One region of the Pseudoalteromonas sp. MelDa3 genome, then DNA from elsewhere that is predicted to be linked to it. Evidence: predicted binding sites of a transcription regulator. Region 1 holds the regulator's gene; each other region holds the start of a gene.
The links. Region 1 encodes sigma-54, which starts transcription at its own class of promoters, with help from an activator protein. Its sites were predicted from a motif close to GTTGGCACGNNNNTNGNNT; they were not measured.
Positions count from the first base shown of each region.

Region 2: the regulator sigma-54 is predicted to act here: its motif matches at 6,119-6,137, upstream of CXF89_RS15945 (TorF family putative porin).
Region 3: the regulator sigma-54 is predicted to act here: its motif matches at 2,405-2,423, upstream of CXF89_RS00600 (FlgO family outer membrane protein).
Region 4: the regulator sigma-54 is predicted to act here: its motif matches at 3,617-3,635, upstream of CXF89_RS06295 (CsbD family protein).

Region 1 covers NZ_PJBR01000007.1:112,090-119,834, reverse strand. The annotation lists gene CXF89_RS02450 (KpsF/GutQ family sugar-phosphate isomerase) at 1-419, shown strand, start outside; gene kdsC (3-deoxy-manno-octulosonate-8-phosphatase KdsC) at 420-971, shown strand; gene lptC (LPS export ABC transporter periplasmic protein LptC) at 968-1,522, shown strand; gene lptA (lipopolysaccharide transport periplasmic protein LptA) at 1,512-2,057, shown strand; gene lptB (LPS export ABC transporter ATP-binding protein) at 2,054-2,779, shown strand; gene CXF89_RS02425 (RNA polymerase factor sigma-54) at 2,849-4,348, shown strand; gene hpf (ribosome hibernation promoting factor) at 4,375-4,662, shown strand; gene ptsN (PTS IIA-like nitrogen regulatory protein PtsN) at 4,667-5,119, shown strand; gene rapZ (RNase adapter RapZ) at 5,138-5,983, shown strand; gene CXF89_RS02405 (HPr family phosphocarrier protein) at 6,026-6,298, shown strand; gene mgtE (magnesium transporter) at 6,429-7,745, shown strand, end outside.
Region 2 covers NZ_PJBR01000099.1:7,649-15,393, forward strand. The annotation lists gene rpsN (30S ribosomal protein S14) at 1-263, opposite strand, end outside; gene rplE (50S ribosomal protein L5) at 274-813, opposite strand; gene rplX (50S ribosomal protein L24) at 830-1,144, opposite strand; gene rplN (50S ribosomal protein L14) at 1,155-1,523, opposite strand; gene CXF89_RS15920 (AsmA family protein) at 1,797-3,767, opposite strand; gene CXF89_RS15925 (hypothetical protein) at 4,077-4,430, shown strand; gene CXF89_RS15930 (helix-turn-helix transcriptional regulator) at 4,439-4,639, shown strand; gene CXF89_RS15935 (hypothetical protein) at 4,795-5,958, shown strand; gene CXF89_RS15945 (TorF family putative porin) at 6,236-6,922, shown strand; gene CXF89_RS15950 (Bor/Iss family lipoprotein) at 6,977-7,312, opposite strand; gene CXF89_RS15955 (Bor family protein) at 7,309-7,620, opposite strand.
Region 3 covers NZ_PJBR01000002.1:21,065-28,809, reverse strand. The annotation lists gene CXF89_RS00620 (DUF4303 domain-containing protein) at 1-156, shown strand, start outside; tRNA gene CXF89_RS00615 (tRNA-Arg) at 233-307, opposite strand; gene CXF89_RS00610 (FlgO family outer membrane protein) at 380-1,054, opposite strand; gene CXF89_RS00605 (FlgO family outer membrane protein) at 1,063-1,764, opposite strand; gene CXF89_RS00600 (FlgO family outer membrane protein) at 1,778-2,371, opposite strand; gene CXF89_RS00595 (SPOR domain-containing protein) at 2,516-3,010, opposite strand; gene CXF89_RS00590 (SPOR domain-containing protein) at 3,123-3,806, opposite strand; gene galU (UTP--glucose-1-phosphate uridylyltransferase GalU) at 4,415-5,293, opposite strand; gene CXF89_RS00580 (thymidylate synthase) at 5,317-6,168, opposite strand; gene lgt (prolipoprotein diacylglyceryl transferase) at 6,179-6,982, opposite strand; gene CXF89_RS00570 (sulfite exporter TauE/SafE family protein) at 6,996-7,745, opposite strand, start outside.
Region 4 covers NZ_PJBR01000020.1:7,947-15,691, reverse strand. The annotation lists gene CXF89_RS06310 (Ig-like domain-containing protein) at 1-131, shown strand, start outside; gene CXF89_RS06305 ((2Fe-2S)-binding protein) at 547-1,044, shown strand; gene CXF89_RS06300 (xanthine dehydrogenase family protein molybdopterin-binding subunit) at 1,041-3,302, shown strand; gene CXF89_RS06295 (CsbD family protein) at 3,372-3,569, opposite strand; gene CXF89_RS06290 (group II truncated hemoglobin) at 3,850-4,263, shown strand; gene hrpB (ATP-dependent helicase HrpB) at 4,347-6,773, shown strand; gene CXF89_RS06280 (nuclear transport factor 2-like protein) at 6,868-7,332, shown strand; gene CXF89_RS06275 (DUF6694 family lipoprotein) at 7,373-7,717, shown strand.

The DNA of each region.
Region 1 (7,745 bases):
TATCTCACCCAGGTGGTAGTTTAGGCAAGCGCTTATTACTTACTTTAAAAGATGTTATGCACAGCGGCGCAAATACACCTATTATTAGCGTTTCACAAACAGTTAAAGATGCCCTTATTGAAATGTCTGCTAAAGGTTTAGGCATGACAGCCATTGTTGATGAAAATCAGCAGCTCGTGGGATTATTTACCGATGGCGATTTGCGTCGTATTTTAGAGCAAAGAATTGATATTCATACAACACAAATAGATGTTGTTATGACTAAGTCATGTACTACGGCTACACAAGATATTTTAGCCGCTGAAGCGCTTAATATTATGGAACACAAACGTATAAATGGCTTAATCGTCGTCAATGAGAAAAACCAACCTATTGGCGCATTAAACATGCAAGACCTATTAAAAGCAGGAGTGTTATAAATGCAATTTGAAGAACTCTATCAACCGCTGAGCGATGATGCAAAAGCACGCGCTAAAAAAGTAAAGCTACTTATATGCGATATTGATGGTGTATTTTCTGATGGCCGTATTTATCTTGGTAATCAAGGTGAAGAGCTAAAAGCATTTAATACAAAAGATGGTTTTGGCATTAAAGCGCTTATAAACAGTGGCTTTGAAGTGGCTGTAATTACTGGTCGTCATTCACAAATAGTGCAACAACGTATGAGCAGCTTAACCGTACAGCATATTTATCAAGGCCAAGAAAATAAGCTCATTGCCTATCAAGAATTAAAAGACAAACTCAACCTTAGCGATGAACAAATTGCTTATATCGGTGATGATGGTCCTGACATGCCCGTTATGGAATTAGTCGGCTTTGCTGTTGCAGTAAATGATGCCCATCCACTTATTAAACGTTTATCACACTATGTAACGCAAATGCCTGGCGGCTTTGGTGCAGTAAGAGAGCTCACCGACTTACTTATGCTTGAAAATGGTAAAGCATTGACTACACAAGGCACTAGTTCATGAATGCAGCGCGCATAATATTAAGCGTTTTATTCATTAGCTGTATGGTTTGGCTTTGGTACCCTTATTTTACACAAACAAATATTGTACCTCAGACTGAGCCTGAAGTTATTGCCAAGCCTGATTACATAGCCATTGAACTCAAACAAACAGCCTATGACGAACAAGGTAAAATTAGCCACAAAGTTACTGCGGCTAAAATGGAGCTATATCAACAATTAGGTTTTACGTTTTTTGAAAAACCTATTTTTACTTTATATAACGAAAAGCAAACGTGGCAAATAAATGCAGACGAAGCAACATTATACGAAGACAAACAATTAATTTTAGAAGGCAATGTGGTTGCCAAAAACTTAACCGATAACGCCATGATAGACAAAATCAATGCTGATAATATTCAGGTAGATATAAAGCTATTAACAATGCGTTCGGAGCAACCCGTTATCATCACTGGACCCAATTTAAAAATCACTGGTAAAGGCCTAGAAGCCGACTTAAAAACCGAAGTGATAAAACTAATTAACCATACGCGAACCATATATTATGACCAATAAAATATTAAAATCACTTATTATTCCTACACTTATACTAGCGTTTAATAGTAGTGCTGCAGAGCAAAATACGCAACCGGCTGCAAATCAAATTTCAATAAGCGCCGATAAGCAAGAAGGTCAATTAAAAGCTAATGTCGGGATTTTTGAGAAAAACGTTGAAATTATTCACGGTAATCGCCGTATCACAGCCGACCGCTTAGAAGTACATAAACGCGATGAACTTGGTGATAATAAACAATTATTAATTGCTACAGGTAGCCCTGCGTACTTTGAAGAAAAGCAATCAGATGGCACGACTATGAGCGCCAGTGCTGACGAAGTACGTTATGATGTATCTAAGCGTTTTTTAACGCTTGTTGGTAATGCACAAGTATCGCAAGCGGGACAAAAAATAAATGCTAAAAGCATTACCTACGATATAGAGCAGCAGCTAATCAGTGCCGAAAAAGATGAAAACTCAACTGACCGCGTTCACACAATTTTAGTGCCAATCGAGACTAAAAAAAGTAAAAAAAGCGACAAAGGTCAACCATGAGTACATTAAAAGCTGAACTATTAGCAAAGAGCTATAAAGGCCGTGAAGTTGTAAAAAACGTCGGCCTTGAAGTCAAAGCTGGCAGTATTGTTGGCTTACTTGGCCCTAACGGTGCAGGTAAAACCACCACGTTTTATATGATAGTAGGACTTGTACCTAGCGACAAAGGTAAAATATCGATAGACGATAACGATATTACTCTTTTACCTATGCATAGTCGTGCTAGATTAGGCATTGGCTACTTACCGCAAGAGTCTTCAATATTCAGAAAGCTGACTGTTTATCAAAACTTAATGGCCATTTTAGAAACGCGCAAAGAGTTAAATAAACAAGCTAGAGAAGACACTCTCGATAAATTATTAGATGAATTTAGCATACAACACATTCGTGATAGCCAAGGTATGGCATTGTCAGGAGGCGAACGTCGTCGTGTTGAAATAGCACGTGCGCTGGCAGCAGATCCTAAATTTATATTACTGGATGAACCATTTGCAGGTGTTGACCCGATTTCGGTATTAGACATAAAGAAAATAATAGAACATCTTAAAAATCGTGGGATTGGTGTATTAATTACCGATCATAACGTAAGAGAAACCCTTGATGTTTGTGAAAAAGCCTACATTGTTTCTCATGGGGAGCTGATTGCATCAGGTACTCCAGAACACGTATTAAATGATAAAACAGTACGCGATGTTTACTTAGGCGAGCAATTTAGGCTGTAACATTTACGCCATGTCTTTAAGCATCTGCTAGTATTAATTATAACAACATAAAAGGATTGTTAGAGATACATGAGGCAATCACTACAGCTGCGCATGGGCCAGCAACTTACAATGACTCCACAGCTGCAACAAGCTATTCGTTTGTTGCAACTCAGTACATTGGATCTCCAGCAAGAAATACAAGAAGCTCTCGACAGCAACCCGCTATTAGAGGTTGAAGAAGCAGACTATTCAGAAGACGCTGCAGGTAAAAACGAGCAAAAAGCAGATACAGATGACATAACTGTTAGCGCATCTGCCGATGATGCTCCAAGTGAATACGAACAAGATAGTGGTGAAGCACTTGCAAAAGACACGCTAAGTGACGACATGGCTATGGATGTTAGTTGGGATGAGTACATGAGTGCCGCCCCAGCAGCATCATCGGGTCCGATGCCTGAAGACGAATCAATATACCAAGGCGCCTCTACTGAAACGCTCCATGAGTATTTAATGTGGCAGTTACAACTAACGCCATTTAGCCCTACAGACGAAGCTATTGCTATTGCGATTGTAGAAGCCGTCGATGATTCAGGTATTTTAACACTAAGCTGCGAAGAGATTTTAGAAAGCTTTAATCAAGAAAACGAAGATGATAACGAAGTCGAACTTGATGAAATTGAAGCTGTATTAAAACGCATCCAACTGTTTGATCCTGTTGGTATTGCTGCACGTAGTTTACAAGAGTGTTTGTGTATTCAGCTTAACCAGTTTGATAAAGAAACACCTTACATTAATGAAACAAAAATGATTTTAACCGAGCATATTGATTTATTAGCTGCTCGTGACTATCGTACATTAATGAAGAAAACTAAGCTCAAAGAAGAAGAGCTTAAGGAAGTAATGACATTAATACATACTCTTAGCCCTAAACCTGCAGATACTATTGTAAGAGAAGAATCTGAGTATGTTATTCCTGATGTGTCAGTTAAAAAAATTAAAGGCCGCTGGGTTGTTGAGTTAAACCCAGACAGCATGCCTAAAATTCGTGTTAATAGCCAATACGCGGCAATGTCTCGCACTGTAAAATCCAGTGGTGACAGCCAGTTTATTCGCTCGCATTTACAAGAAGCTAAATGGTTTATTAAAAGCTTAGAAAGTAGAAACGACACGCTATTAAAAGTAACAAATTGTATTGTTAAGCAACAACAAGGCTTTTTTGAACACGGTCCTGAAGCCATGAAACCAATGGTTTTAAATGATGTTGCTGAAATGGTAGAAATGCACGAATCAACAATTTCGCGCGTAACAACCCAAAAGTATATGCACACACCCCGTGGTATATTTGAGCTTAAATATTTTTTCTCAAGCCATGTAAGCACCGAAAACGGTGGTGAATGTTCATCTACAGCAATCCGTGCGCTTATCCGAAAATTAATCGCAGCAGAAAACTCAGCAAAACCATTGAGTGATAGCAAAATAGCGGATATATTGGCTGAGCAAGGAATTAAAGTAGCGAGACGTACAATCGCAAAATACCGCGAATCTCTGGCTATTCCACCGTCAAATCAACGTAAAAGTTTGATTTAAGACGCAAAAAAAAGAGGGTAATGCTTATGCAACTAAACTTAACTGGTCGTCACGTAGAATTAACCGATTCACTAAGAGACTATATTAATACCAAATTTGCGAAGCTAGAAAGACACTCTGATCATATTAATAATGTTCATGTCATTCTCGATGTAGAAAAATTAAATCAAAAAGCAGAAGCCACCATACACGTAAGCGGTGCTGAGTTATTTGCCTCTACAGAACATCAAGATATGTATGCCGCCATTGACTCGTTGATCGACAAGCTCGATCGACAAGTAATTAAACACAAAGAGAAGCTTGCTCGACACTAATATGATGAAATTAAGCTCACTTATATGCCAGGACTGCAGCAAAGCTGCGGTCCTTTTTAATAGCAAAAAAAGAATTTTAGAGTTCATTAGCGAACTTGCTCACGACAAACTTCCGTATTTACCGCAACAAGATATTCTTAATGCTTTAATGAGCAGAGAAAAATTGGGTAGTACAGGTATAGGGCGTGGCATTGCCATTCCTCATGGAAGAATGAGCGGTGCAGAAGAGCCTTTGGCTTTAGTACTCGTTAGCGAAACTCCAATAAATTTTGATGCAATCGATAATCGCCCTGTTGATATTTTCGTCGCACTCATCGTACCAGATGGCGATAACCAGCAGCACTTAAAGACTCTAGCAACTATTGCTGATAAACTAAACAACAAAGATTTTTGTAAACAGTTACGCAGTGCAAAATCAGATGCTGAGCTTTACCAAGTTATTGTCAATCAATCATAGTTTTATAAAGGGTGTTAAATGGAGTTAATTATCATAAGCGGCCGTTCTGGTTCTGGAAAGTCGGTTGCTTTACGCGTTGTAGAAGATTTAGGTTATTATTGCGTAGATAATATTCCAGTTAACTTGCTTCCTTCATTAGTTCGCAGTGTGTCTGATAGCTACGATAAAATTGCTGTTAGCATTGATGTGCGGAACATCCCTAAACAACAAGATGAATTTAACGATATTCTTGAATACTTGCCTGGCTTTGCAAAACCTACGTTATTTTATTTAGATAGCGACGATCAAACATTGATCAAACGTTTTTCTGAAACTCGTAGATTACACCCACTATCAATTGACTCGTTGCCTCTTGATTTAGCCATCAAAAAAGAAAAAGAATTACTTGATGTATTAATCACCCGCGCCGACTTTATGATAGATACGACTGATTTAAGCGTTCATCAACTTGCTGAATCTATTCGTGAAAAGATTTTAGGTAAAAAAGATAAGCAACTGATTGTCACGTTTGAATCGTTTGGTTTTAAACACGGCATACCAAAAGAAGCTGATTATGTATTTGATGCACGCTTTTTACCAAATCCACATTGGGAACCTGAATTAAAACCTTTAAATGGGTTAGATCAACCCGTTAAAGATTATTTGGCCAATCACAGCATAGTGCAAAAATTCACATGGCAAATTCAAACATTTGTACAAACGTGGTTACCGCACTTAGAGCGAAATAACCGCAGTTATTTAACCATTGCCATTGGGTGTACTGGCGGACAACATCGCTCTGTATATTTAGCGCAAACTATTGGTGAAAGTTTTGCAATGACACATCCCAATGTAAAAATTCGCCATCGCGAACAAGAAAAATAATATAGCTGAATAATCACCTGTTCAGCTTAGGTAGAGTAAGTTATGCATTGTGAAGACACTTTTTTAATAAAAAACAAATTAGGCTTACACGCCAGAGCAGCTACTGTGCTTGCGCAATTAGCAGTACAATTTGATGCTACAATCACATTATTCCAAGATGACAAAGAAGCCGCAGGCGATAGCGTACTTGCACTAATGTTACTTGAAAGTAGCCAAGGAAAAGAAGTTAAAGTTGTATGCAAAGGCCCCGATTCTGAGCAAGCTTTGCATGCTGTTGGAGAATTAATAGCACAACGTTTTAATGAACAAGAATAAACAGTTATAAAAATAATGCTCGCATTACTAATGCCCCAACTAAAACAGATATATAAAATAAATACGGTTAGTAACGCCAGTTAACTCACCTCTCCCCATAAAGTAATATAAAAATTTATAAAGGACGCCAATGCCTGAAGCTTTTGAACAAGATTACCCACTACAGCAACTAAAACAGGTGACTAAGTCACTCAATAGTGGTCAATTTGTTCAAGTTAGGCGCATGCTCGCAAAAACAGCTCCTTGTGATACCGCATTATTATTAGAATCATCACCGCATAAAATTCGCCGACTCCTTTGGCAGTTGGTTGATCCTGATGTGCAAGGCGATGTTCTTGAAGAACTCTCAGAAGATGTTCGTTTAGGCATTATTGCCCAAATGGAACCTAAGCACATTGCAGCCGCAACAGAAGATATGGGCCACGATGACTTAGGTGAAGTATTACGTAGTCTGCCAGACACCGTCTATAAAGACGTTGTTAGCGCGATGGACATTCAAGACCGTGAACGTGCAACACAAGCACTTTCGTATCAAGAGCGTTCTGCTGGCGCGCTAATGAACACCGATACGGTGACCATTCGCCCTGATGTTACGCTTGATGTTGTACTTAGGTATATTAGGCTACGTGGCGAGTTACCAGAAGGTACCGATGACTTGTACGTTGTTGATAAGCATAACTGCTTTATAGGCGCTTTATCGCTGAGTACATTATTAACTAACCCGCCAGAAAAGATTGTTCGCGATTTAATGGATGAAGATTGTGAATCCATTCCAATCTCAATGGATGAAAGTGAAGTCGCGCAATTATTTGAACGTCATAATTGGATATCGGCCCCCGTAGTTGATGATAACGATCAGCTCCTTGGTCGTGTCACTATCGATGACATCGTTGACGTAATCCGAGAAGATGCTGAGCATAGTTTGTTGGGCTTAGCCGGTCTTGATGATGAAGAAGATACCTTTGCGCCAGTACTAAAAAGCTCTAAAAAACGCTCAGTCTGGTTAGGTGTCAACTTACTAACTGCACTTGCAGCTGCTTTTGTAGCTAGCTTTTTTGAAGGCACTTTAGATGTGCTCCCTATTTTAGCTGTACTAAACGGTATTGTCCCTTCTATGGGCGGTGTTGCAGGTAGCCAATCATTAACGCTTGTTATCCGTGGTATTGCGGTAGGTCATATTAATCAAACTAACCAACGTTTCTTGATGATGAAAGAGCTTGCTATTGGCGCGTTAAACGGTGTTTTGTGGTCGTTGTTAATAGCAGGTGTTATTGCCCTATGGCAGTGGGACTTTATGCTTGGTGGCGTACTCGCCTTCGCTATGTTTATGAACTTAGTGGTGGCAGGTGTTGCTGGTGCGAGTATCCCTATTATTCTTAAAAAGATGAATATAGATCCCGCTCTTGCAGGTAGTGTAGTTTTAACTACAATTACAGACATTGTGGGT
Region 2 (7,745 bases), on a different contig from region 1:
GCTGCTTCGCGAACTTTAATACGGCTCATGCCGAATTTGCGAAGGAAACCATGTGGGCGGCCCGTAATGTTACAACGATTACGTTGACGTGCAGGGCTAGAATCACGAGGTAAAGCTTGTAGCTTAAGTACCGCGTCCCAACGATCATCTTCAGATGTATTAACATCACTGATGATAGCTTTTAGTGCCGCGCGCTTTTCAGCGAACTGAGCAACTAGTTTTGTGCGCTTTGCTTCGCGCGCTTTCATAGAATTCTTTGCCATAACCCTACCCTTATTTCTTAAATGGGAAGTTAAACGCTTCTAACAACGCACGGCCTTCCTCATCAGATTTCGCAGAAGTAGTGATAGTAATATCCATACCGCGTACACGGTCTACTTTATCGTAATCGATTTCTGGGAAGATGATTTGTTCACGTACGCCCATGCTGTAGTTGCCACGTCCATCAAAAGACTTAGCACTTACGCCACGGAAGTCACGAATACGTGGGATAGCGATTGATACCAAACGCTCAAAAAAGTCCCACATACGCTCGCCGCGTAGGGTTACTTTACAACCAATCGGGTAACCTTCACGCACTTTGAAGCCAGCAACAGATTTGCGTGCTTTAGTGATTAGAGGTTTCTGACCAGAGATTGCTGCTAGATCCGCTACTGCGTTATCTAAAATCTTCTTGTCAGCTAGGGCTTCGCCCACGCCCATATTCAATGTGATCTTTTCGATCTGAGGGACTTGCATGACAGAGCTGAAACCAAACTTCTCTTGAAGTTCCGCAACTACTTTGTCTTTATATACTTCATGCAGTTTCGCCATCATTCTACTCCAACTATTAGATAGTTTTACCAGTAGATTTAAAGATACGTAATTTCTTACCATCTTCAATCTTGAAACCTACACGATCAGCTTTACTCGTTTCCGAGTTGAAGATCGCAACGTTTGATGCATCCATAGATGCTTCTTTCTCAACAATGCCGCCAGCTTGGTTCAATTGTGGAACCGGCTTTTGGTGTTTCTTGATCAAGTTTATGCCTTCGACAAAGATTCGACCAGATTCAGTAACAACTGAAAGCACTTTTCCGCGCTTACCTTTGTCTTTACCTGCTAGTACGATTACTTCGTCATCACGACGTATTTTTGCTGCCATGATTGGCTCCTTACAGTACTTCTGGGGCTAGTGAAACGATTTTCATGAACTTATCATTACGAAGTTCGCGAGTCACAGGGCCGAAAATACGTGTACCAATTGGCTGCAAGTTATCATTTAAGATAACAGCCGCGTTGCTGTCAAAACGGATCAGAGAACCATCTGGACGGCGAACACCTTTTCTGGTACGCACAACTACCGCGTTTTTAACATCACCTTTCTTCACTTTACCGCGAGGAATAGCTTCTTTTACAGAAACTTTAATGATGTCGCCAATCGCTGCGTAGCGACGGTGTGAACCACCAAGGACTTTTATACACTGCACTTTGCGAGCGCCGCTGTTATCAGCAACTTCCAGCTGAGTTTGCATTTGGATCATGTTAATGACCTCCGGTGTAGTAATTACAACGTGTCTAAAATTCGTTTAAAAATCAGACATTTCGATTAAATCCCAATCAAAAAACAAACGAGTTGTCTCTTAAGGGCGGGCAATTGTACCAGCATTGAGAGGGTAGTGATAGGTTATTTTTTAATTAATTTAGAGCGTATGGTTATTAAAGTTGAGTAATTACGGCTATGTAGCTATTTTACAGGTGGTTACAAAACAAACAAGGCACTATATAAGTACCTTGTTTGTTTTAACTATAGATGATTAACCGAATAAACCTTTTAATTTATCTTTAATCTTATCCTTTGCTTTGTCTTTGGCTTTTTCTTTTGCCTCATCAACCTTCTGCTTAGCTTCATCTTTAAGCGCATTACCCACGTCAAGCTTTATACCAACATCGTGGAAAGGCCCTTTTATACGTAGTGGTATTTTAAAACCAGTGCTGTCATCAGTGGTTCCCTGTCCTTCGATTGATCCAACTATGCCTGTAACCAAACGGTAATTAACTGTTGTTTGTGGTAAATCAACATCGCCTTCACCTGATATTCTAACGAGTGGACTAATAAGTGATAAATCAGTATTTTTACCAACACCATTAGTAAAGTTAAAACTTCCAGTTAGTGCAGAGAAATCTGTTTGCTCTGATTCTTCAAACCCAGTATCCAGCCCTTCAGACGCAGCACCAAAGTTTCCTGAAATGAGTTCCTTACCTTTACGAACCATCTCAGCTATATTCGCACCTTTTACGGCTCCATCAGCAAACTCAAATCCAAGTTTTCCGTTAAGCGCACCAATAAACGACTTTTGACTTTGGCCAGTTGTGTTTAGGTTCCAATTTAAAGACCCCTTACCCATTAGCTTGTCAAAACCTGCCGCATCAGTTAATAAAGGCTGTGCATCTATACCAGCTAAGTCAAAGTTAGTTGATATTTTATAAGGCACTTGTTGTGCGTTTACATTGATAACGCCTTTACCTGACCCTTCATAAGCAGAAAAGCTATCTAGGCTTAGTTTTGCAACGCTATTTTTTAAAGCAACAGTAAATTGATTGGCGCCCAACTTAATATCGTTAGCTTTTAATCCACTTGAACGAATAACTACATTCGCATCTAGTGAATTTAACGCACTTAGATCAATTTTAGTGTCATCCCATACTATTGGCTCTGCAGGTTTATCATTTTGCTCTACTGGCTCTTCTTGTTTTGCTACTGCTTCAGGTAGGTACGGGTTTAAATCAAGCATACCTAAATCAATATCAGCATTTACAGCTAAACGCTTACCTAGGTTAAGCTCGCTCTTACCTTTTATTTCCAATGCGTCTAACGTCGCAACTAAATCTTCTAAATTAAATTTCTCACCTGCTAGGTGCATTTTACCGTTTACACTAAATGCGTTAAAAGCATTGTCTTTAGCGTCGAACTCTACACCTTGCCATTTTGCAATACTTTTAACAGACTCACCGCTTAGTGATAACTGACCTTTAATATCTTGTCCTTGCCCAGCGATGCTCCCTTCGAACGTTAGATCAACTAAACGAGAATCTAAGGTTTGTTTAACATTAAAAGTAGCACCTTCAATTGCTTTAGCAGGAGTATCTAATTTTATATCAAGCTCAAAACGCTCCTGCATATAAGTAATACCCCCTTTTACTTCTAATGTTTTACGAAGTGATGGAAGTAAAATAGCGAGTTCTAAATCACTAATTTGTTGCTTAGCACCTGTTAGACCATCTAGATAAGTAAATGTGCCGCCATAAATAGCAACCTCACCTAACTCAATATCAAAGTTATCTGGAAGCTTTATCGCTTCACCTGATTGGCTTTGCTCTTTAGGTTGCTCTGCAACTGCATCAAACAACTGCCAATTAGCTTTACCATTTTTGTCAATTTCTAATAGGATATTTGGTTCGTTTATCACAAACTTATCTAATTTAAACTCACCACCAAATAATGAAAACCAAGGTATGTGTACAGCAAGCTGTTTCATACTCGCCATATCGGCGCGCGAACCTGATTCCATATTTGCAAAATGCACGTCGTTAAGTTCTAACTTTAATGCAGGGAATACGCTAAGTGTTTTATCACCTTTAATAGTAAGAGTGCGCCCAGTTGTTTGTTCTACCTGCTGCGACACTTTATTAAAAATAGTATCAGTAGGAATTAAAAACGGTGCGGCAACAATTAGTGCTATACATAGTAAAAGTATTACACCTACAATTTTAAGTAAGGTTTTCATGATCGTCCTTTCAAACGTGCAAATAATGTTCTTATCATAGCGAGTGTTAGCCTTAAAATCATTGTAGTTGATGTAAAAAAGCCACTAAAACTACTTTACCTGTTCTATATGAATCTTTCCTGAAACATTTTGATACCTTTAGGTTACAAATAAGTATTGACCCGGTGATACCCCAAGGTTATATTGATACCCAGAGGTTACAAAAATAAAATACTATTACAGGATGAATACTATGAAACAACAGGATATTAAAACTGAAGAACAATTTATGGGTCAAAACATATGGATTAGTTTAAGCGCAGGGATAGTTTGTTTACTTCTCTGTGTTTACTCACTAATAAACAAGATCAACATATTGGAGGGCTTTTAACTGTTGGAATGGGCGTTTTTTTTTATATAGTTATAGTGATTATTTATCTCATTAAAGGGGGTTTTCCGTTAAAAATGTATTTTCAATACGCTTATAAAGATGAGTTTCTAAACACCATTGACACTAATGCATATAAACATACAAGTTTTGCATTTGGGTTTTGCCTTCTTGGTGTTTTTTATATAAGCGATGAAATACCTACCGAATTTTCGCATGCAACTATGGCAATATTCTACCTAGGTATCATGCTCTTGGTATATGGCGCTTCATTGCTTTGGCAAAATCGTGATTAGGAGAGGAAATGCAAAATAACATAGCAAAGTATCGAAAAGAGGCTGGGCTTTCACAGCAAGAACTTGCTGATGCTATTAACGTGTCGCGCAAAACAATAAGTACCGTAGAAACAAACCGGTTTACGCCGTCGGTAATAATTGCTCTAAAAATAGCAAAGCATTTTAATACCTCAGTTGAAAGCCTATTTGTACTGGATGAAAATGATTGATACATGTCAAAGCATTAGTCTCATTTTATTAGCAAAAATACTGATTTAGTCACTTCAATTACAACGTATGGAGGACAGCGCTGTTGTTATTAGCGTAATTGCGCTAAAATAGACCAGCAAAAAAATATATATCTAAACCGGAGATTCTACAAGGCATGAAAAAACTGCTAATTTCACCGTCAAAAATGACGCTAGGCGAACAAGAAAATCAAATCTATCAGAACATTCTGAAGCAATCTTCAGAGTTAAGCCTTAACCTTATGGCCGTGAAAGTAGAAAACCACCCTGATGATTTTTTACCTTGGTGTTACGAATTGCTAAGTGCAAGCAGAGATCGTATGAACTACGATTTACTAGAGCCACAGCAGTTACCAGTACTTAAGAAGCTACACGATCAGCTTATTTCAGCTATCAGCTTTTTACAGGTTAAAACTTTACGTATTGCTCCGTGGCCTGTTGTAAGTGTATTTGTAGAACAACACAAAGATGTTATTGCACTTGATGAACAGCTTCGTTTGGTAGACTACATTAAAAGCATTCGTGAACAATCTCTTAAAGATATGATTCCTGAAGACTTACTTGCGTTTAGCGGTAAGCACATGGCATCACTTGATCCAAGCACATACAACTTTGACGTTGAATGGTTTGCATCTACAAAGAGTGCAAAGAGCTTCCATCAAATGCTTGGTGATTTACCAGGTGCTTTTGACGATGCACTAGTGAATATTCCACTTGAAGGTGATATTACTCAATACGAATATCAACAATTTGTTGCTGCTTATTCAAAAATATTCACCGACAACAACGAAAAACCAACACTTGCGCCTGCAACACGACTGCTTGCAATGCGTCGCCCTGATTTATTTACTCCGATTACAAATAATCGATTAGATGCATTATGTGGTGCCCTTGGTGTTTCTAAACTTAAAAATAGTGATTTTGAGCGTTACTGGCAAGATATCGTCAAAGGTATTCAAGCTATGTCATGGTACAAAATGGCTAAACCTAGTAACGAGTTAGAAGAACAATTGGTTGCTATTAAAGCATTAATTCCATGTTTCTTTCACTACGCTGATGCTAAAACACCAGATAACTCTAACTACATTAAACTGCTAACCAAGCCTAAACGTACTACAACTACAACCGGTAAAACTCAGCGTAGAGGTAAAGAGTCTGCAGAAATTCTAGTAGACCGTGCTCTTGCTGCTGACGATATTCCTGAACACATTCGCAGTAAACGTGATTCAATTGTGAGTGAAGTACAAAAAGGTCGCAGCGTAAACGAAACAATTAGCCTTATGCGCACTATATTCGGTTAAAATATTCTAATTTAGCCGTACTTTTATGGTGCGGCTAGGTTAATTTATGCACCAGCAATGTGCGCAACATCTTCCTTCATGTTATATCCCCATCCTATTCATAAAATTCAAGCTCATGTTTTTAATAAATAAAAAATAATTTTTAATAAAAAATAATGAAGCTGGCACATACAGTGCAATTATCCCGTTAGTTAAACAATAAAAAGCCGTCAGCCTAAAGGTTCCGAATACATAATAAAAACCTTGGCGAGCAAAAATCATATAACGGGAAATGGACATGCTAAAACTAAAAAAAACCATCGCTATAAGTGCTATAGCATTAATGGGCGCAACATCTTTAACGTCAACAGCCGTACATGCTGAAGTAACAGCAAACGCAGCGGCAACATCAAACTACTTATGGCGTGGTCAAGAGCAAACTGGGGGCGATGCAGCTATTTCAGGCGGTATTGATTACGCCAATGAATCGGGCTTTTATGCAGGTACTTGGGCTTCAAATGCATCGTGGGCAGATGAAATGACCTATGAGCTTGATTTATACGCAGGCTTTGGTGGCGACATTAACGAAAGCGTTAGCTACGATGTTGGCTATATTTATTACGCTTACCCAGATGCCGCTTCTGAGGCTGACGCAGATTTCTCTGAAATTTACGGTAGCATCAGTGTTGAAGGCTTTACATTTGGTGCTTCAGTACTTGCAACATCAGCTGCAAGTGGTGATGGTACAGACTTTGGTGATTCACTTTACCTGACAGCTGATTACGGTTTTGCTGTTGGCAGTAACGGCACTGAAATGGCACTTCACTTAGGCCACTACTCTGGTGACTTTATTGGCGATGATAATATCTTAGATTACGGTGTATCAATTTCGAAAGATGGTTTCACTTTTGGTTTATCTGATACAGATATGGATGATTCAGATATTAAAGCTTACGTTGCTTATTCTGTAGACTTTAATTTATAAGAAAGAATGTGTTACTTGCTGCGACACGAAGGGCCTTTTGGCCCTTTTCTCGTTTTATAGCTGTTTTGCTTTAAAGGGTACCTTATTACATTGTACTTCGACTGTTTTAGGGTACCAAGCTGGGCCGATTTGATTCACAACCACCTCAGCTAAACCATTAGTAAACGATTTATACGTATGAACGCTTTGCCACTCCCCTTGTGGGCAATGTGTTGTTAAATCTAACGGCTCTGATCCCTCGTACAACGCAAGTGCAAAATTATGATGCCACTGTGAGCTTTTTAGCGTTTTATTGCTTACTTTGCTCTGCAGACCGTTATCAAAGTAAATATTTGTACACCCCGTTAAAATAATCAGTGTGCAACCGGCTGCAAATAGCTTGATGCTCATAATGTCTCCCCTAGTATTTGCTCTTGGCACCACACTTTAATGGTATGGGGCGAGTATATTCCAAGCGTAATTAAACTCAGCGCTCCATCACTAAACGTTTGTTGTGACTGCATTTGAATAACCGGTGTATTTGAACATATTTTTTTTACGTCTACCCGCTGCTCACCCACTAATCCCCATAAATAAAATGGGCGGCTATCTTCGAAATTAGCTTGGCTCGTTATTTTTGCTGTTGCCTGTGGCTGAATGGTTACCGCAGAGCAAGCACTGAGGCTTAATGCTATCGCCCCTATAATTAATGGTTTCATACTCTTCCTTATAAACTAAATACCAGTAAAGTAACTTTATAAGAGAACATAAAATATTAGCGTAAAAAGCTGTGGGGAATATGTAGAATCGCTATGAAATTTTATACAGTTTATTACACATAAAG
Region 3 (7,745 bases), on a different contig from region 1:
GCAATACTCGCCTATGATGAAGAAGAAAGTATTCAATTTAAAAGAATCAAACGACTTAACCCACCAACTGTTCTAGCACAAATTCGAACTGACTTTGAAGCCATGATTACAGAGCGTGAAAAATGCGAGCAAGAAGTGTTAAATACCATTAATTAAAAATAAAACACGACTACATATACGCTATACACAAAGTATAAGGAAGGGAGGTTAAAATATAACTCATTGATTTAATTGGTAGCCCCTGCAAGAATCGAACTTGCAACTGCCCCTTAGGAGGGGGCCGTTATATCCATTTAACTAAGAGGCCACAAATAAGCTGTGTGCTTAGAGGTGTGAATTATAACGGCATCTGGTTTTTTATATCAAGCAACAACTGAACTTAGTTGCTTGATAAGTATATATCTTCTTTATTTAGTACATAAATTGGGATTAGTTTTCGACTACTCGCGACGATTTTTTTTGTATGCGCGTTAATTACACGTGTATTTACAACAACAGCATCATGGCGATAAATTAATGTACCCGCTAATACATGGCTCGCCATTTGCTCATCACTAAGCTTTTCAATATCACGTGAAAAAGCAAAATCACCACGGCTATTTACATCTATTGTTTGGGTTGTTTTAAAATCAACCACGCCATAACCAAACTTTTGTAACTGATGAATTAACGTCTCAGATATTTGATTACCCAATTGATTACTTTTAGTAAGCGATGAATCAAGATCGACCAAGGTAGTAACGGCAATATTAATATTGGTGTCGGTATCACTTTCAAATTCAAGCGTATCAACCAAATCAAGTGCCATTTGCTCTACATAGTTAGCAAGTGTTTTATGGTGCTTAAGTGGTGTGAACTGCTGAGATGGATCATATTCAACTTGCGATTGTATTGCTTGATTATTATAAGCAATATTAAGCTGATCATTACCACCGTTTACTGTGTAATCTGTTCGTGTTGTGTTTTCGTTATGCTCATTATTATGCGTCATTGAGCAGCCTGTTAACCCAATTAAAGTAGTAAATCCAACGATAGTAATTAGTATATACGACATAGTTAGCCTCACTTGCTTGCTTGCTTAAGCATTATACCATCAGTGCGGTAGTTACTATTAAGTGCATCAACAACTGACTGCGGAATAAAACCTTGCGCAGTGCCTACTACGGCTTTGCTTTGCAGCCCAATAATACGTGCATTTACAAGGACTCCTCCTTGACTACTCACTAATGTGCCAGCGAGTACGTATTTAAAGTTTTGATCTTGGTTAAGCTCTAAATAATCTCGACTAAATACAAAGTCTCCTTCAGGTGTAACACGCATGTAGTCGGTTGTTTTAAAGTCAATAACGGGTATGCCAAAATTATGTAGCTCGTGCATAAAACTTTCTGATATTTGATTACCCAGTAAACTACTGTCATTAAAATCATCATCTAAAAATACAAAACTTGAAACAGCTAATGGTGTTTTTCCATTAACATATTGCAGATTTTCAACCATGTCTTGCATTATCCCGCGTACATAATGGTTTATGTTCTTTCGCATTGGCGGAGTCGGCTTAGTATGACTATTTTTTTGAGCAAAGTCCGATTGAAATAAACGGTCATTGGATACTGGATCTGCAACATCACGCTGATTATTAACGAGTTGCGTTGTTTGGTTATTATTTTGAACCTGGGTCTCATCCGTACCTGTATTCATACCATTTAGTATATGCGAACAGCCAAAGCCCAAAGGTAAACAGAGGGTAATTAATAGATTTCTCATTTTGTGCTCCTGGTTAGTATTCGCTGCGGTATAAGTAGCCATCGCGTTGCTGTATTTTTTCATTACCCCACATCACATTAATTGGGATCTCGGTACTTCCCGCAGAGAGCACCTGTTTATTTTCTATATTCACAAGCCGTGCATTAACTATGTATGCATGCTGCTGGCGAGTCACTGTTCCTGTGATAACTAAGTCAATATTTTGGCGATTACGTAATTTACTTAAATCGCGACTTAAAATACTGTCTGAGTTTTCTGATAAATAGAGGTTATTCCCAAGTCTGTACTCAACCGTGTGATAACCTAGTTGCGTAAATTGTGTAAGCAGACTTTCTTGGATCTGCTGACTTAAGCCTGAGGCTTGCCCTGTCACTAATTTTGTATCTAGTGCATCTGCATAAAAGAAGCTACTAACGCCAACACGTGCATTAGCATTTAATGCTCCATTTAGGTGGTTAAGTTGCGACGTTAAATTAACTACATAGTCATCAACAGTAAAAGGAGCCATGGCCGCTTTAGGTGCATCTGTAGGCACACTTGGTTCTGGCGGTGGCACCAAGTTACAAGCAGCTAAATTTAAAAATAATAAAGGCAGTAAAAGGCGCATAATTGCCATCCTCTTCAAAACATACTGAGGATGAAGCAATTTGTATGCCTATATCGTACTTCTGTAAGGTTGTTGAACATAATAGCTAACAAAACATGCTACTTGTTGCTTTATAAGAGCTAAACAATCATTTTTCGCATCCGCTTAATTGCTATAAGCACCTAACTTCAATCGATAAAAAGTTGTGTTATTAACACTTACGGTTTCTACATTTATCTCAGTGGATAAGATGATATTTTGTGGTATTTTTTTTTGGAATTCGCTGAGCTTCTTTTGCAATGCATTTTTATTTTTAAAAGCGGCAATTTGCAAAGCAAACAATGCCGAGTCGGTTTTTAATATACTTTCGTTATTAACTACATCATTTACACGAGTATTTAGAACATCAGACTCATTTAGTTGTTTTAGGTTAGTAGCAAGCTGCGTTAATTTATTTTCTAACTTGAGTAGCTGCTCTACTTTTGGTTGAGAGCTTTCCCATTGTGCCGCAGAGCTTTTGAGCAGCTCCAAATCAGACTTTTCAATAAGAATCGGTTGCGGGGTTGCTTGAGCCATTTTAACTTGTTGAGATGAGTTACATGCAGATAAAACAAGTACACCCATTAGCATCATGCATTCTAAGCTCCGTTTTAAAAGCATTTTCCTTCCCTGAAATGACGTTGTTTTATGGGGAAATATACCCCCTAAACGCATTTAATTATGAAGGGTGTATTTTATGGATAAACAGATTTTAAGCAAGTTTCTATTTTAACTACAGCTTTACTGGCTTATCGGTGTAGTTACTTACTATGCAATCGAGTTTGTACAACTTGAATACGTCACAGTCTGCTTTTGCATTTTTAAAGTTTTGGTAAGAGCCAAGTTTTAGCCTGTAAAACATTTTGTCGTTTATTTTGGCGGCTTCTACGTTAGTCAATATTTTGTCTCTAAACAACGGTGCTGCTTTAGTATTTAGCTCTTGCCATGCTTTAGCCACACCTTGCTCTGAGTCAACCGAAGCTACCTGTAAAGCAAATACATGTTTAGGTTTATTTAATTCTACAGTTTGTTTTTTATTACTGTAATTTTGTTTAACTTGTTGGCGTGACTTAACATTACGTGTGTTTCGTGGTGAGCGTACAGACTTGCTGCTATACCCTTGATTAGACTGCGCAATAGCTTTGCTGTTTATAATATCGATATGATTTACGAGGTAAGTTATTTCTTTTTCTAATCTTAAAATTCGCTCTATACCTTCACGAGCTTGTTGCCACTGCATTGCGGCATCTTTTAGCTGTGCAAGTTCAAGGGCTGTAATTGATACGTAGTCAGGCGAGTTACTTTGAGGTTGTTCATCAATGGTTTTTATTTCAGGCGAGACGCTGCATGCTGTACCAAATAAAAGCATTAGCAAGCTAAGTAAAAGCCCAATGTTTTTTTTTTTATATATAAACATGTATTAGTTGTCCTGAAAGCAGTGTTTTTACACTACATTTCAGTTAAACATTCTCACAAGAAAGCGTTTAACTTTATTTAAGCTGTGAGCTATAAAACTTAGCTCTTCGCATGCTTGTCAGTATTTCGTAAAACACAACGTTGCATACTCCACCCCTTCCTTGAGAGCATTATTTAATACAAATTCAATGCCAATTAACACAAACTTTACAACATAAATAACAATATGTCTGTAATGACTTAAAAACTTTTATTTTAGAGCTATTCCTTTTCTTATTTTATTCTAGGGCCTGTTGACCTTTCAGGATTAAAATTTGTTCAATCTAGGGGCGATTTAATCGCGGCGCGAGGTTTGTAACCTAGTGGGCTAAGTAAAAACCGAGTAACAAAGAGTAAATTGTCCCGAGGCAGAACCCTTCGGGCAGCGCATGTTTGGCATTTATGCTACGTTATCGCCTATTTATGGGGAATAACCACACTACATAGGCTCTGCCTTGCCTAAATACCAAACAGCCTGCTGAAAATTTAACCTCGAAAGATAAACAGGCCCTAATAAAACTCATAAAAAAAGGCGCCGATATAGGCGCCTTTCATGTTTTACGTTAACTGTTAAATCAGTTTTTTAATAAATGATTTTAATTCATCGGCAAATTCATCGCGACGAAGTGCAAATTCAATCGTTGCTTTTAAGTAACCAATTTTACTTCCACAATCGTGGCTACGGCCTTTTATAGCGTATGCATCTACTTTTTCGTGTTCCATTAACATCGCAATTGCGTCAGTTAATTGAATTTCGTCGCCTGCACCTTGCGGAGTTTTTGCAAGTAACGGCCAGATATTTTCGCTTAATACGTATCGACCCACTACAGCTAAGTTTGATGGAGCTTCATCTACTGGCGGCTTTTCTACCATATTAAGAATTGGTGAGCTTTCACCTTGCTTTAAGTCAACATCACCTAAATCAACCACACCAAACTGGTTAACTTGTGCCATTGGTACTGGTTCTACCATAATTTGGCTGTGCTTGGTTTTCTCAAAATTAGCGATCATTTCTGCTAAGTTATCTTTTTTAAGATCGCTCTCTACATCGTCAATAATTACATCTGGTAAAATAACTACAAACGGTTCGTTACCAATAATAGGCGCTGCACAACTAATAGCATGGCCTAAGCCTTTTGCTTCACCTTGGCGTACGTGAATAATGGTTACGTCTTTAGGGCAAATTGCTTGCACTTCGGCAAGTAGTTGCCGCTTAACACGCTTTTCTAAAGTAGCTTCTAGTTCAAAACTTGTATCGAAGTGATTTTCGATTGAATTTTTACTTGAGTGCGTTACCAACACTATTTCTTTAATTCCTGCAGCAACGGCTTCGTTTACTACATATTGAATTAAAGGACGGTCTACCACTGGCAGCATTTCTTTAGGAATTGCTTTAGTGGCTGGTAACATACGAGTGCCAAGGCCCGCTACTGGGATCACTGCTTTCATTTTATGTTTTCCTTAATCTTTTATTATACTGAAAATGGATATTGAATCGCTTCGTGGCATTGATAGCCTATTACTTCAAAGTCGTCTCGTGTTACCCACGTTTCTATGTCTTCTAATGATTTAATTTTTGGATTAATTTTTAACTGAGGTGATTCAAATGGCTCACGCGTTAACTGCACGTCTCGCATCAGTTCAAGTTGGTTTTCGTAAATATGTGCATTAGCAATTTTATGATACGCCTTACCCGCTTTGTGGCCGGTAATTTGAGCCACTAACGCAAGCAACACAAAACACTGAATCTGATTGAAATTAAGGCCAAGCGGTACATCACAGCTTCGCTGGTATGACGTTAAGTATAGCGTATCGCCAAGTAGTGAAAAAGTGTGCGTATGCATACACGGACGCAAACAACCAAGCTCAAACTCACCTGGATTATAAAACGTGATTATTTCACCACGGTCATCAATGCCATTTTTTAAGTTATTAATAACTTTGGAAAGCTGATCAAGCGTTGAGCCATCTGGACGTTGCCAACCACGGCCTTGTACGCCATAAACACGGCCCATATCGTCCTCACCTTTACGGTTAGGGTTATTGAGCCATGCGTTGTTATCGTTCGCGTTGGCATCCCATGTTTTACAGCCAATCTCACGAAACTGCTCAGCGCTGTCGTAACCACGTAAATATCCTAGTAACTCAGCAATCGCTGCTTTGTAGTAACTTTTTCGCGTCGTGATCATTGGAAACTTATTATTAGCCACATCGTATTCTAAATCGGCATTAATAACGGTTAAACAACGCGTACCTGTACGTTTGTTTTCGACCCACTGACCTTCGTCAACAATACGCTGACATAATTTTAAATATTGTTTCATGCTTTTCTTATTATGCCTTAGCTGTTTTAACGTGTTGTGGTTGCTTATATGCCCAAATTAATAAACCTAAACCACCCACTATCATAGGAAGTGAAAGTATTTGTCCCATTGAAATAAAGTCGGCAAATAAACCGAGTTGTGCATCGGGTTGGCGGAAATATTCAATACAGAATCTAAACACGCCGTAACCTAATAAAAATACACCGGCTACGCTGCCTGCTGGACGTGGTTTTTTAATAAACCATTGCAGGATTAAAAACAGCACTAAGCCTTCAAAAAATGCTTCGTATAACTGCGATGGGTGACGCGCAAGCGGACCGCCCGTTGGAAATACCATTGCCCATGGCACGTCGGTAACTCGGCCCCATAACTCACCGTTTATAAAGTTACCAATACGTCCAGCTAAAAGCCCTACAGGAACCAGTGGTGCAACAAAGTCGCCTACTTGAAGCAGTGACTTTTTACGCGTCCATGAAAAAATTGCGACGGCGGTTATAACGCCAAGTGTTCCACCATGGAACGACATACCGCCCTGATCTATCCTAAATAAATACAGTGGGTTTTCTATAAAATAACTAAACTGGTAAAACAATACGTAGCCAATACGCCCGCCTAGTATTACCCCTAACATGCCGTAAAACAGTAAATCGCTTACTTGGTCTTTAGTCCAACCCGAATTTGGCTTTGACGCTTGACGATTAGCAAACCACATCGCAAATGCAAAACCTATTAAGTACATTAAGCCATACCAACGTACGCTTAGCGGTCCAACAGAAAAAATAATTGGATCAATTTGAGGAAACTCAAGTGCCATAAAAAATAAACCTTTAGCTAAAAACCATTTTAATTGCGATAACTACAAGCAGCACCGCGAAAACTTTCTTAATTGTATTAACAGGTAAATAGTGAGTTGCTTTGGCGCCAATGGGCGCAACAAACCACGAGGTAATAACAATCCCAAATAATGCAGGTAAATAAACAAACCCGGCAAAACCATGCTCTAAATCGGTAACATGCCAGCCTGCGCTGATGTAACCAATAGAGCCAAATAATGCAATAACAATTCCGCACGCTGCCGCGCAGCCAATTGCTTTTTTTATATCAACCGAAAAATAATTAAGCATCGGTACTATTAAAGCTCCGCCGCCAATCCCTATTAAACCTGATAACCCGCCCATTATTGCAGAAACGCCCCCTAAAATAGGACCAGCCGGCAACGGTTTTTCTGACATCGGTTTATTACGCGCGGAGAGCACCATTCTTGCTGCAATAAATACAACACTTATAGCAAACACTGTACGTAATATTTGTTCAGGGATTAAACTTGCTGCAAAGCCACTAATAAGTGCACCTAAAGCCACACCCGACATAACCCACGGGGCGATTGCCCAAGGCACATTATCATTTTTATGATGAGCCAGCGCTGAAGACGTTGAAGTAAATAAAATAGAAGCGAGTGAGGTTGCAATAGCAATTACTAATACATGATCAGCCGACGTTACATTAAATGAGAGTAGCAGAGTGCTTAGTACTGGAACGATAATTAAACCGCCGCCAATGCCTAGTAACCCAGCTAA
Region 4 (7,745 bases), on a different contig from region 1:
ACGTTGAAGGTAAGCAAGCTGCTGCGGTAGCGACTCCTTCATCTGATTCAGGCTCTAGCTCTGGTGGCAGTATTTATTACTTACTTACGCTGCTATCAGTGGTTTTATTTGGTAGACGCCGTTTTAATTAATAGTTAGAAGCTTATTTACACTATCTAAAACCGCCAAATGGCGGTTTTTTTTTATTAATAGTCTTTTTAAACTTTTATTGAGGGCCTGTTTATCTTTCGAGGTTTAACATGCGCTGACCCAAGGGTTCTGCATAGGGGCAATTTACGCTTTGTTGTTTACAAACCTCCCGCCGCGATTAAATTGCCTCTAGTTAGAACAAATTTTAATCCACAAAGTTCAGCAGAGCCTAGTTATAATACTAATAATCAGGCGTTAATAATTTCAATGTGGTTTAAACGTTCTAATAATTAGTATTTTTATAAAACAGATCTAAGTGGTAGGCTAAAAGTAGTAAGTATAAAATAGTAAGTAATTAAAAATAGTTCTCGCGCAACAAGGAACCCTCCTGTAAAGCGCTTTGCCAAGGAGTTTAGTATGATCACGCTTACCATTAATGGTAATAAACATGAGTTTTCTGGCGATCCGTCAACGCCAGTATTATGGTATCTCCGAGACGAATTGAATTTAACTGGGCCTAAATTTGGCTGTGGTATGGCTCAGTGCGGTGCGTGTACCGTGCATATTGATGGGGTAGCTCAGCGCTCGTGTGTATTACCTGTAGCGGCAGTAGCGGGTCTTTCAATTACTACAATTGAAGGGCTAAGCGAGCAGGGCGACCATCCAGTGCAACAAGCATGGGTTGAGCATAAAGTACCGCAGTGTGGTTTTTGCCAGTGCGGCCAAATGATGCAAGCTGCAAGCTTATTAGCTGCAAACCCAACCCCTACCGACGATGAAATAGTAAGTAATATGTCGGGCAATATTTGCCGTTGTGGTACCTACCCGCGTATTCATAAAGCGATTAAGTCGGCCGCTAAAACAATGGCGAGTGTTCAGTATTTTGACCCAAATGAACAAGGGGAAGAAGTATGAACCAAGATAATAAATACTTTGACTTAAACCGCCGTAAGTTTTTAAAAACCAGTGCAATAGGTGCGTTGGTACTCGGTACTTATTTTGTAGGCAGTGCGCCAAGAGCATTTGCGGGTGTGTTAGAGCAGCCATCTGAGCTGGCAAAACGCGCAAACTTATTTATTGCACTGCGCCCAGACGGCATGGTTGAAATAACCTGCCATCGCTCTGAAATGGGTCAGCAAATTCGCACCGCGATTGCACAAATTGTTGCCGATGAAATGGAAGCCGCGTGGGATAAGGTTATTGTTATTCAGGGTAAGGGCGACCCTAAATACGGCGATCAAAATACCGATGGCTCGCGCAGTATTCGCTACAACATGCAGCGCCTGCGTGAAATGGGCGCAAGTGTACGTTACATGATGCAGCACGCTGGCGCTAAGTTTTGGAAAGTTGATCCACAAACCTGTACTGCTAATCAACACGTTGTTACACACAGCTCAGGTAAATCGCTTACTTATAAAGATTTAATCGACTTAGCGCTTACAATAACGCCACCAGAAGCTGACAAACTAACGCTTAAAACACGCAAAGAATGGCGTTATATTAATACCGGCATGGCGCACATAGATTTAGCCGATTTAGTAACAGGTAAAGCTATATTTGCAGCCGATGTACGCGAACCACAAGCGCTGGTGGCTATAATTGAACGCCCGCCGGTAGTAGGCGGTGTTGTTAAGTCGTTTGATGCCAGTGCTACAAAAGCGATAAACGGCGTTATAGATGTTATTGAAATACCTGCACCAAAAGGCGCACCGCAGTTTCAGCCAAAAGGCGGCATTGCGATTATAGCTAAAAACACATGGGCTGCATGGCAAGGGCGTAAAGCATTAAAAGTCGTGTGGGATGATGGCAAAAATGGCGATTACAATTCAAAAGAATTTAAAAAGTCATTACTAAAAACAGTACAAACTCCACAGGCAAACATACGTGATAAAGGCGATGCCATGGGCGTGTTGGCTAAATCGAGCAATAAACTCGTAGCTGATTATTACGCGCCGCACCTTGCTCAAGCACCAATGGAGCCACCTTGTGCAACAGCTATGTACAACAAAGACAGTGTTGATATATGGGCTGCTACGCAAAATCCACAAGCCGATATGAAAACAGTGGCGGCAATGCTTGGCATGGATGAGAGCAAAATTAATGTTCACGTTACCATGTTAGGGGGTGGTTTTGGGCGTAAGTCAAAACCTGACTTTTCAGCAGAAGCAGCTTACCTTTCAATGAAAGTAGGCAAACCTATTCGTGTGCAATGGACGCGTGAAGACGACATACAACATGGTTTTTACCATGCGGTTTCGGCTCAGCACATTGAAGCATCGCTAGATAAAAATGGCGCAATAGAATCGTATTTACATCGCACCGCATTTTCACCAATTACCTCTACCTTTTCAGAAGGGGCAACTACGCCAGGAAGCTTTGAACTGCGCTTAGGATTTACCGATAACCCTATTAACACGCCTAATATGAAGTTAGAAAACGGTGATGCGCAAGCCAAAGCACGAATTGGTTGGATGCGCTCTGTATCAAATATTTTTCATGCCTTTGCTATTCAGTCATTTATTGGCGAAGCAGCGCACAAAGCCGGTCGCGACCAAAAAGACTATTTACTAGACACTATAGGTCCGAGTCGCATTGTTGATGTAACTGAGCAAAATGCCACATACGATAATTACGGTGGCGATAAAGCGGTTTATCCTTTAGATATTGGCAGACTGCGCCATGTTATTGAAAAAGTAGCTGACATGAGTAAATGGGGGCGAGAGCTTCCTAAAGGTCGAGGTTTAGGCATAGCAGCACATAGAAGCTTTTTAACTTATGTAGCTACGGTAGTTGAAGTAGAAGTGTCGGATGCTGGCGATTTAAAAGTAATTAAGTCGTGGGTTGCCATTGATGCGGGTACGGTTGTAAACACCGACACCGTTAAAAACCAAACCCAAGGTGGCTCTATTTACGGTATTACAACTGCAATCAGCGATGGTATTACCTTTGATAAAGGGCGCGTACAGCAAAGTAATTTTCATGATTATCGCGTACCGCGTATGAGCGACGCACCTCTTGAGATTGAAGTTGAAATTGTACAAAGTGATGCACCACCAGCAGGAGTCGGCGAGCCGTCTACACCAGTTTATGCGCCAGCATTATGTAATGCTATTTTTGCAGCGTGCGGAAAGCGTATTAGGCAGTTACCGATTGGTAACCAATTAAAAGCGTAGCTAAATAACCTACAGCTTAAACAAAAAAAACCGCCAAATGGCGGTTTTTTTAAAAGCGGTTAACGCGGTTTAACGACCTTTTTCAAACTCATCAACTTCACGCTCTGCTTCTTCTTTAGATTTACCGTATTGCTGCTGGATTTTACCAACTAGCTCTGTACGGCTACCTTCAATTTTATCTAAATCGTCGTTGGTAAGATCGCCCCATTTTTGTTGAGCCTTACCTTTAAGTTCTTTCCAATTACCTTCGATACGATCGCTGTTCATAAGTTTATCCTTACTTCAGGTTAGTGAATTAACTGTCAGTTATAAAGTAGCAAGCCTTGTACCAATGAATAATAATGATTTTATTATTTTTATTATCAGTTGGTTATATTTTTATGTTGAGCGATTTTGTTTTTAATATTGCGCTTTTTATTAAAAAATATACATAGCAGCCTGTAATTATTGCTGACATAAATTAGGCCGCTTTGATGTAACTCATTCTTAAATTTTTGTTTTAAGCTAATATGCAGGTATTAAACAAAGTAGTTAACCTGAGTGAGTTATGAATACAAAAACGTGTGAATACGGAGTGGATGACTGCTCATACAAAATGGCAGGTGAGTTAGCAGGTATTACACAATTGGTGAATGCGTTTTACGATAATATGGACGCTTTAAAAGAGGCTGAAAATATAAGGAGTATGCATTCAAAAGATTTATCAGCATCACGTAAAAAGCTCGCTTACTTTTTGTCGAGCTGGTTAGGTGGTCCTAAATTATACGCTGAACATTTTGGCAGTATTAACATTCCTCAAGCGCACAAACATTTACATGTAGGAATTGAGCAAAGTGACGCATGGCTTTTGTGCATGCAAAAAGCGGTTGATGAGCAACCTTACGAAGCACCATTTAAAATTTACTTAATGCAGCAATTACGAGTGCCTGCAGATCGAATTAGAATGGTGTCGGGTAGCTAATAGCAATTATTAATAAATATCAACCGCGGTGTCGCTGCGGTTTTTTGTTACAATGCCTGCAAAGCAATTTAGGGTAAATAGCTGTGCTGCCGGTTCAAGACATATATCAACAACTCGTTACTACATTACAAAGTAATCCTATTACGTTATTACAAGCGCCGCCTGGTGCGGGTAAATCTACGTGGTTGCCGCTGCAACTAATGCGCGATGGGTATTTTAAACGTATTGTAATGCTAGAGCCTCGCCGTTTAGCAGCTCGTAATATTGCCAGCTACCTAGCAAAGTGCCAAAACGAAAGTGTTGGGCAAAGTGTGGGCTTGCGGATTAGGGGTGAGAGTAAAGTAAGTGCTAATACGCGCCTCGAAATAGTCACCGAAGGCATGCTAACGCGCATGCTGCAAAACGACCCCGAATTAAGCGATATTGATTTACTGATATTTGATGAATTTCATGAGCGTTCAATTGCAGCCGATACCTCACTTGCCTTTGCGCTCGAGACCCAAAGTGCGCTGCGTGAAGATTTAACCATTATGCTTATGTCGGCAACTCTTGATACTGAGCGTTATACAGCGTTTTTTGACTGCCCTGTAATTCAATCAAGCGGTCGCAGCTACCCAATAGACGAAGTATACATACCCATAAAAGATGAAAGCCGTTGGCTTGATGCAATTCCTAGCATAATAAAACAAGCACTTAATGAGCAAACAGGTAGCGCATTGGTGTTTTTACCTGGGCAATTTGAAATACTACGCGTGCAACAAGCACTGAACGATTTACCCAGTAACTGCATAGTCGCAACGCTATTTGGCGAGCAAGATAAAGCTAATCAGCAAGCTGCGATTGCTCCAGCACCAAACGGCATGCGCAAAGTAGTGCTTACTACAAATGTAGCCGAAACCAGTTTAACTATTGAAGGCATACGCATTGTAATTGACAGCGGCAAGCGCCGTGCAGCGACCTTTAATTTAAAAACAGGGGTTACAGAGCTCACAACACAAAGTATATCGCGCTCCTCTGCTGTGCAACGTGCAGGACGTGCAGGGCGAATAGAGCCGGGCATTGTTTATCGAATTGGCTCAAAGCAAACCTTTGAGCGACGTAATAGCCACGACAATCCCGAAATACTCACATCAGACATAAGCCAACTTATGCTTGAGGCAAAGCAGTGGGGAGCCAGTATTGATGAGCTAACCTTGCTCGATAAGCCCACTGAGCAACAATGCGAGCAAGCAAGTAACCTGCTCAACATGCTAGAAGCTATTGATAGCAAGGGTAAGCTCACACCGCTTGGCAGTAAAATGTTAGGTTTTGGTGCTGATATTCGTTTGGCGCATATGCTACTAAAAGCACAAATACTTGATGACCAACTCCCTGGTATTTTTAGGCTCGCTATTTATTTAGTGGCATTACTTGAGAGCCGAGTAAACAGTGCAAACGAGTTGAGTTTAGCGTTGCATAGCCAACAGCAACGTCCGCATCCGGTATTTAAACAGCAGTTAAAATATTGGCAAAGCCGCTTAAAAGTAAAAGACGAAAACAGCGAATTAAATACGCATTATATTAGTTTGCTAGTGGCATTGGCGTACCCAGATCGCATCGCTAAAAAACGCGGTAATGGTTACCTACTTGCCAATGGTGCAGGTGCTGAGTTAAATGCCGATTACTGGCACAACGACGATTACTTAGCTATAGCAACCATGGGCGGGCACAAAGGAGGGCGTATATTTGCAGCCACCGCGCTTAACCCATTTGAGTTACAAGAATTTTTACCGCATTTATTTAGTGAACTTACTCGCTGTGAGTTTGACGAAAAATCAGCACGTTTTATTCATCAAGATGAAGTAAAGCTCGGGGCTATAACGCTCAGCAGCCAGCCTAGTAAACAAAAACTAGATAAGAGCGAGCGCGCTAAAGCGTGGCTAAACTTATTTGCTAAACACGGTTTTGCATTATTTAACGAGCAACCTGATGCGCAGCAATTGCTGATACGTATGAGTCTAGCAAGTAAGTTATTACCCGATAAATTTCCAAAAACAAATGAGCAACAACTCATTCAAAATGCAGCGCAGTGGCTAAGCGTGTTTTTAGAAGATATTAAAACGCTCACGCAGCTTAAAAAGTTTAACTACTTTGAAGCATTACAAAACTGTTTTGATTGGCAACAACAAACCGCGTTAAAAGCACTGTTACCACTGCGCTTAACGGTGCCAAGTGGCTCAAATATAAAAATAGAATACCAGCTTGATGGCCCCGCAAAGCTAAGCGTGCGTATGCAAGAAGTTTACGGCTTGACCAGTACGCCTATGCTTGCCAACGGTAAACTGCCACTGCTTATGGAGTTGTTATCGCCAGGTAAACGCTCACTGCAACTTACTCAAGATTTAGCGCACTTTTGGGCTAGCAGTTACCGCGATGTGCAAAAGGAAATGAAAGGTCGTTACCCTAAGCATTTTTGGCCAGGCGACCCTGCCAACAGCGTTGCAACCAACAGAGTAAAGAGCAAAATGTAGGTGTTAGTACTTAAAACTATTTGTTTTATTGTTGAACATATTAATATAGTGTTCCTATAAATGAATCAATATTTTTAACTACAGGGAATAAGTGATGAAGCTACTTTTAACGTTAGGTTTGGCTCTAGTAACTGCTTTTTCGGCTTATGCTGAAAAGCCACTCGACTTAAATGCGTTTGCGCAGCAGTACTATAAAACAATGACCGCCACACAAGCACCTAACGCAGGTGCTAAAGAGCTTGAGGCTTACCTTGCATTGTTAACCGATGATATTGGCAATCAGCATATTCCGTATCAACCGGATGACTCACGTACTCCAGATGGTAAAAAGCAGATGCGCAAAGGTATGAGTTTTTACTTAGGTGCGCACACATTGTTTGAAAGCACACTGCTTAATACATTTGTGTTTAACGATACAGGCTTTGCTATTCGTTATAAAAACTATGTAAAAGGTATTCATCCGCAAAATAAGCAGCCAATAGAGTACACCTCCACAATGATGGAAGTGATTGAAATTGAAAGCGGCAAAGTGGCGATGATCCGCAAGTATCACGAATAAACGAATAAACGAATAACTAATAAAACAAATAAGGATATATATGAAACATTTACTTATCGCACTATCAATATTAATGCTTAGTGCATGCGCTAGTACAAAAAGTGATTTTAGATTTGATGGCTCTACACCTGAGTCAACTAAAGTGGGAGTTAATAAAGTTTTAAAAGCATTAAAGCCTCAAGATTCCATGCGTTTTTTAGGCGCTTTAATCGCAATTCAATTTTCTGACGTGCAAAGCTTAGACGATATTATGGGCGACCCGACCATGATGGGGGAAATGAATTACTTTATTATTGGCAAAAAAATAGATGGTTTAAATTATTACGAAGTACTGGAGCTTGCGAGTTCGTCTCCATCAAAAGTTGAATTTTCTGTAGTGGAATAATTTCAGCTTTTTGTACTACTTTAAATGT